DNA from 3 places in the Bradyrhizobium sp. AZCC 1678 genome. Region 1 is predicted to be linked to each of the others. Evidence: predicted binding sites of a transcription regulator. Region 1 holds the regulator's gene; each other region holds the start of a gene.
What was found. The regulator PhoB, encoded in region 1, activates phosphate uptake and scavenging genes when phosphate is short. The targets are predictions, from matches to a motif close to TGTCATNNANCTGTCAT.
Positions count from the first base shown of each region.

Region 1 (2,260 bases):
GCACTGCCGCATGTGCAATCCGGCGCCATAAGGGCACTGGCGACAACTGGATCGCAACGATCCCCGCTGCTTCTCGATGTGCCGACGGTTCGGGAGGCCGGATATTCCGCGCTGGAAGCCAACGAGTGGTTTGGCGTCTTCGTTCCGGCAAATACGCCTGCCGGAACGGTGAACCGCCTCAATGAGGCGATCCGCGCGGTGGTGAACACCGACGCCTTCAAAACGGCCTTGGCCAAGCTTTCCGTAGATCCCGCCGGCCAAACGCCGAAGGAATTTGCGCAACTGATCAAATCCGATTTCGACCGCTGGGGCCCAATCGTCCAGGCCTCCGGCTTTACGCCAGAAGATTGAGGGGGTCATGGACAACTCAACGGGCACGCGGCTGCACCGGACACCGGACCAGATTCTCGGTCCCTACTTCCCGACCGGGCAGACGCCAGCCTCACAAGCCGACCTGACCTCGGTCAGGGGTTTCGAAGGGTGTGCGCAGGGAGAAATCATCGAGGTCACAGGGAGGGTGCTCAATCTCGACGGCGAACCCGTTCGCGGGGTACCCGTCACGATCTGGCAGGCCAACACTTTTGGCCGCTACGTGCATGCCAACGACCTCAATCCCGCGCCGCTCGATCCACGCTTTGTCGGTTGCGTCGGCATTCTATCTGATAACGACGGCGTCTATCGGATCAAAACCGTCAAGCCTGGAGCTTATCCCGCAGGTCCAGATTGGATGCGCCCGCCTCATATCCACTTCGAAGTTCACGGCCGATTCGAGCGGCTGATCACCCAGATGTATTTTCCCGGCGAGCCGCTCAATGCCTGCGACAGGCTGCTCAACGCTGCGCTGCGTCCCGATCTGCTGATTGCAGAGCCACTTCCATCGGAAGATGGAGCAGACCATCGCGTTCTGAATTTCGATATCGTTCTTGCGCGGGGCTGACTTCGGTCGCGCCCTACTCCACCTTCGCAAACCTGTCATCCAGCGCATACCCCGCGCCGCGCACGGTGCGGATCGGGTCCTGTTCGCGGCCCGGGTTGAGCAGTTTGCGCAGGCGGCCGATGTGGACGTCGACGGTGCGCTCGTCGATATAGATGTCGCGGCCCCAGACGCTGTCGAGCAACTGCTCGCGGCTGAAGACGCGGCCGGGATGCTCGAGAAAAAATTCCAGCAGGCGATACTCGGTCGGGCCGAGATCGATGGAGCGGCCCGAACGCGCGACGCGGCGTTTTTCGCGGTCGAGTTCGATGTCGCCATAGGTGAGCACGGTGGCGAGCCGCTCGGGACTTGCCCGCCGCAACAGGCCCTTCACCCGCGCCAGCAGCTCCGGCACCGAGAACGGCTTGACGATGTAATCGTCGGCGCCGGTCGCCAGGCCCCGCACCCGCTCGCTCTCCTCGCCGCGTGCCGTGAGCATGATGATCGGCAATTGCTTGGTCTCCGGCCGGGCGCGCAGGCGGCGGCAGAGTTCGATGCCTGACAGCCCCGGCAGCATCCAGTCGAGCACGACGAGATCCGGCACGCGCTCCTTCAGCCGCGTATCGGCGTCGTCGCCGCGGGCGACGGTTTCGACGTCATAGCCTTCAGCGTCGAGGTTGTAGCGCAACAGCGTGGTCAGCGCTTCCTCGTCCTCGACCACCATTATGCGCGCGCTCATTCTTGTATCCCTCAGCTATTCGGTATCGTGGTCGCAAACGTCGTCATGTCGCCCTTGGGGCGCTGGTCGAGCATCTGCTGTCCCTCGATCATGTAGAATACGGTTTCGGCGATGTTGGTGGCGTGGTCGCCGATCCGTTCGATGTTCTTGGCGCAGAACATCAAATGAATGCAGAACGAGATGTTGCGCGGATCTTCCATCATGTAGGTGAGAAGTTCGCGGAACAGCGAGGTGCAGATGGCGTCGACTTCCTCGTCGCCCTTCCAGACCGCCATCGCCGCCGGCAGGTCGTGCGCCGCATAGGCATCCAGCACCGACTTGACCTGCGACTGCACCAGATCGGTCATGTGCTCGAGGCCGCGGATCAGCTTCAGTGGCTGGAAATCGTTCTCCAGCGCGGCAACCCGCTTGCCCATGTTCTTGGCGAGGTCGCCGATCCGCTCCAGATCGGTGGCAACCCGCATGGCGCCGACGATTTCGCGCAGGTCGATCGCCATCGGCTGGCGCCGCGCGATGGTCAGCACCGCGCGTTCCTCGATTGCATGCTGCAGGCGGTCGATTTCAACGTCGGCAGCGACAACGCGCTTGCCGAGCGCGACGTCGCGGCG
Region 1 covers NZ_JAZHSE010000001.1:1,295,475-1,297,734, reverse strand. The annotation lists gene V1294_RS06105 (tripartite tricarboxylate transporter substrate-binding protein) at 1-351, shown strand, start outside; gene V1294_RS06100 (protocatechuate 3,4-dioxygenase) at 359-937, shown strand; gene phoB (phosphate regulon transcriptional regulator PhoB) at 951-1,652, opposite strand; gene phoU (phosphate signaling complex protein PhoU) at 1,664-2,260, opposite strand, start outside.

Region 2 (2,260 bases), 3.8 Mb from region 1:
TCGACAGACCGGTCCAGACCGCCGCCGAAATTCCGGCTTTTGCGACCCCCGCGCCGACCAGCCCGCCGATCAGCGCGTGCGAACTGGACGAGGGAATTCCGAGCGCCCAGGTAATCAGGTTCCAGACGATGGCGCCCACAAGTGCCGCGAATATCACGGTGGCATCGACGATATCAGGTTCGATGATGCCGGTGCCGATCGTATTGGCGACGTGGAGCCCGAACACCAGGAAAGCGATGAAATTGAAGAAGGCGGCCCAGAGCACCGCATATTGCGGGCGCAGCACCCGGGTCGACACGATCGTTGCGATCGAATTGGCGGCGTCGTGCAAGCCGTTGAGGAAGTCGAACAGCAGCGCGACCGCGATCAGGAAGACCAGAACCGGAAGAGCGAGGGTGGCATCCACGTGATGGCCCTGCCCTATACCTGTTCGATCACGATGGAGTTGATCTCATTGGCGACGTCGTCGAAGCGGTCGGATACTTTCTCAAGATGCTTGTAGATCTCGGCGCCCACGATGAAATCCATCGAGTTGCCGCTGCGATGCTTGAGAAACAGTTCCTTCAATCCAATATCGTGGAGATCGTCGATGCGGCCCTCCAGCTTTCCGATTTCCTCGGTAATGGCGCTCAGCATCGCGACGTTGTTGCCGATCGACTGCATCAGCGGCAGCGCACGACCGACCAGATTGGCGCACTCGACCAGCAGCGTCCCGATCTCGCGCATCGGCGGCTCGAAAGTGCGGACCTCGAACAGCACCACCGCCTTCGCGGTCTGCTGCATCTGATCGATCGCATCGTCCATCGCCGTGATCAGGTTCTTGATGTCGCCGCGGTCGAACGGGGTAATGAAAGTGCGCCGGACCGCCGTCAGCACCTCACGGGTAATGCCGTCGGCGTCATTTTCGAACTGGTTGACGCGCTGGCAGAACACCGGTGTTTCGTCGCCGCCGCGCAGCATGTCCTGAAGCGCCAGCGCGCCCTGCACGACCGTCTGGCCGTGGCGGGCAAACAGTTCAAAAAACCGCTCCTCCTTGGGCAAAAAGGCACGAAACCAGCGCAGCATGGGCATTTTTCCGTCACTCAGAAATGGCCGCCCGGGCGGCCTGTCACAAAACTGTCATAGACCATTCGAGGGAAAAGCGCGCCACGAGGCGACCCGGCAACCGGGTCATCCACTGCTTTGTGAGGCGCCAAAACCAGCCGTTTTACAGGGATCGGCGGAAATAATGCGCGATCTCGCCGATCACGCCGCGGCGGAAGGTCAGCACGCAGGCGACGAAGATGACGCCCTGGATCACCGTCACCCACTGCCCGAACCCGGCCAGATATTGCTGCATGGCGATGATGACGAAGGCGCCGACGACCGGCCCAAAAATGGTGCCGAGGCCGCCGACCAGCGTCATCAGCACGATTTCACCCGACATCGTCCAGTGCACGTCGGTGAGCGAGGCGTTCTGCGCCACGAACACCTTTAGCGAACCGGCAAAGCCCGCAATGGTTCCGGAAAGGATGAAGGCGAGCAGCTTGTATTGGTCGGTCTTGTAACCCAGCGAGATCGCGCGCGGCTCGTTCTCGCGGATCGCCTTCAGCACCTCGCCGAACGGCGAGTTGATGGTGCGGTAGATCAGGAGGAAGCCGCCGAGGAAACCGGCCAGCACGACGTAGTAAAGCACCGTGGGCTTGGCGAGATTGAATATCCCGAACAGATAGCCCTGCGGAATGCCCTGGATGCCGTCTTCGCCATGGGTGAACGGCGCCTGCAGGTAGATGAAGTAAAGGAGCTGCGACAGCGCGAGCGTGATCATCGAGAAGTAGATGCCCTGCCGGCGGATCGAGATGAAGCCGGTCACGACCGAAAGCGCGGCAGCGCCGGCGACGCCGACCAGAATTCCGATTTCCGGCGTCACACCCCAGACCTTGAGCGCATGCGCCGTGCAGTAGCCCGCAGTTCCCAGAAACATCGCGTGGCCAAATGACAGCAGGCCGCCATAGCCAATCAACAGGTTGAACGCGCAGGCGAGCAGCGCGAAGCACAGGGCCTGCATCACGAAGAACGGATAGATGCCGGTCAGCGGCACCAGCCCCAGCAGCACCGCCATCGCCGCGAATACCATCATCTCGTCGCGCATCGCGCGCGGCGTTACCGGCAGTGTGTCGTCAGTCAATGCGCTCATGTCAGGCCGCCCGTCCGGTCAGTCCCGCAGGCTTCACCAGCAACACCAGCACCATCAGGACAAACACCACGGTGTTGGAAGCCT
Region 2 covers NZ_JAZHSE010000001.1:5,090,446-5,092,705, forward strand. The annotation lists gene V1294_RS24240 (inorganic phosphate transporter) at 1-406, opposite strand, end outside; gene V1294_RS24245 (DUF47 domain-containing protein) at 421-1,065, opposite strand; gene V1294_RS24250 (branched-chain amino acid ABC transporter permease) at 1,208-2,176, opposite strand; gene V1294_RS24255 (branched-chain amino acid ABC transporter permease) at 2,178-2,260, opposite strand, start outside.
Region 2: a site for PhoB is predicted at 1,107-1,123, ahead of V1294_RS24245 (DUF47 domain-containing protein). Genes of this name have one in related genera too.

Region 3 (2,260 bases), 2.3 Mb from region 1:
GAACGCGCGCACCAGGAAAATTGCCTCGATCAAGTCGCCGCGCGCCTGCTTGATGGCGAGCGCCGCCAATTCGCGGTCGTAGAGCGAGCCCTCCGTCATGACGCGGTCGACGCCAAGCGAAAGCTGCTCGGATATCTGAGCCAGCGACAGTTCGGGAACATCACGGTCGCCGCGCCGCTCATGCGCCAGCAGACGGTGGGCATTCTCGATGGCGCGCTCGCCTCCCTTGACGGCAACGTACATGGTCAGCCTCCCCTCACGAGCCGCGTCGTGCGCGGTATGGCGACGATGGAATCGTCATGAACCAGCACGACATCGATGCCGCGCGGAAACAGTGCGGCGTTTATGGCCAACCGCTCGAACAGATCACGCGGCTGGATTGAAGCGCGAAGCGCTGCCGAGCCGTCGATGCCGGGGCCCTGCAGCTCGACCACGGGGCCATCCGTCAGGCTCTCGACCTGCAGGATCAGCGTTGTCGAACGGTCCGGATATTCATTGCTGCCGAACGCGAAGCGATCGAGCGCCGGCAGGCTCTGCGGATCGCCTATCAATGCAAAACTGGCGATCGACGAATCCACAACGACCAGCGCGCTGGTGTGGAACTTGAGCCACTTGGCGACATCAGCTGCGGCCGACATCCGGCCGTCGAGCCAGACCGGCGTATCGTGGTCGAACAAGGTCAGCGCGATGGCGGCGGCGCCACGCATCATCGTATCAGGCCCGCCCGCTGCAAGCTGGACGCGCTGGACGCTGCCCGGACACGCCATCGCATCCATCACGGAACGGAAGACCGATTGCGCCGACAACACCTTGTCGGCAAATCCTGCGGGCAGTTCGGCAACGCTCGTCATGTCAGCCCTCACCCCGCACCAGTGTGTAGAAATCGACCCGTGTTGCCGCGGCCTCTGCGACCTTGCGGTTTCGTTTTTCGATCATCGCCGCACGCAGCGGTGCAACGACCTGGGTTTCGATCGCGCCAGCAAGCTCAGCCGACTGCACCATGGCGTCGCAAAGCGCGATCAGCCGGGCCTTCTCCCGATCGCGGCCGAGCGTGTAGCCAAAACCGACCTCGCCGGTCGACAGCCGCACCGCGGCACGCGATACTGTCGCTTCGCCGAGATTGAACGGCGCGCCGTCGCCGCCGACGCGGCCGCGCACCATGACGAGCCCATTCTCGGGCGCGCGCAGGTCTTCGTGCGCGGGCAACGCGACCATTCCGAGACGCCCTTCTATGTCGGCCGTTGCAGAATGAGCCAGCACCGCCATCACGGCCCTGCGCCGCGCCTGCCCGCCACCCTTGTTTTCCATACTTTCGTCGCTCACCATCATATCGGCCTTGCCGGAATCAAGTTGTCTATGATACTAGACAACTTGATAACGAAGCGCCATGACGATTTCGTGACAATGAGGTGATTTTTCCAGATGGCCCGCTTTACGCCATGAGCATCCAGGATACGCCCTCCGGCGTCGCGCTGTGGCGGCAGGTCGCCGACGGCATCGAACGCGGCATCGCCGACGGCCGCTTTGTTGGCGGCGAAAAGCTGCCGGGCGAGATGGAGATCGCCGAAACCTATCGGGTCAACCGCCACACCGTTCGCCGAGCGCTCGCCACGCTCGCTGAACGCGGCCTGGTGCGCGCCGAGCGCGGCAGCGGGACCTATGTCGAGACCCGGCGCCTCGCCTACCCCCTGCACTCGCGAACGCGGTTTTCCGAAATCGTCGGCGCCGGCGGCCGCGAGCCGCGCGGCCAATTCATCGACGCGACCGAGGAAGCCGCTACGCGCGAGCTGGCGCGGGAACTCGGACTGAAGACCGGGGCACCCCTGATCCGGATCGAATCGGTGCGGCTAGCCGACCGCGCGCCGATCTGCGTCAGCACCACCTGGCTTTCGGCCGAACGCTTTCCCAACGCCGGGAAGGTGTTTGCCAATGTGCGTTCGATGACCAAGCTAGTGGCGCATTACGGTATCCGGGATTTTCGCCGTGCGTCGACCCGGATCACCGCCGGTATCGTTGACGCGACCGACGCCGCGCGGTTGGACCTCGCGCTCGGACGTCCCGTGCTCGTGGTCGACAGCACCGACGTCGATACCGGCGGCGAGCCGCTGACGACCAAGCGTTCGCGCTTTGCTGCGGAACGCGTCGAGTTTTTGGTGGAGAATAGTTGACAGCTCGTAGGGTGGGCAAAGCGAAGCGTGCCCACCCTTTATGCCAAAGATTCGGAAAGATGGTGGGCACGCTTCGCTTTGCCCACCCCACT
Region 3 covers NZ_JAZHSE010000001.1:3,602,572-3,604,831, reverse strand. The annotation lists gene V1294_RS17030 (carbon-phosphorus lyase complex subunit PhnI) at 1-243, opposite strand, end outside; gene phnH (phosphonate C-P lyase system protein PhnH) at 246-851, opposite strand; gene phnG (phosphonate C-P lyase system protein PhnG) at 853-1,326, opposite strand; gene phnF (phosphonate metabolism transcriptional regulator PhnF) at 1,440-2,168, shown strand.
Region 3: a site for PhoB is predicted at 1,388-1,404, ahead of phnF (phosphonate metabolism transcriptional regulator PhnF). Genes of this name have one in related genera too.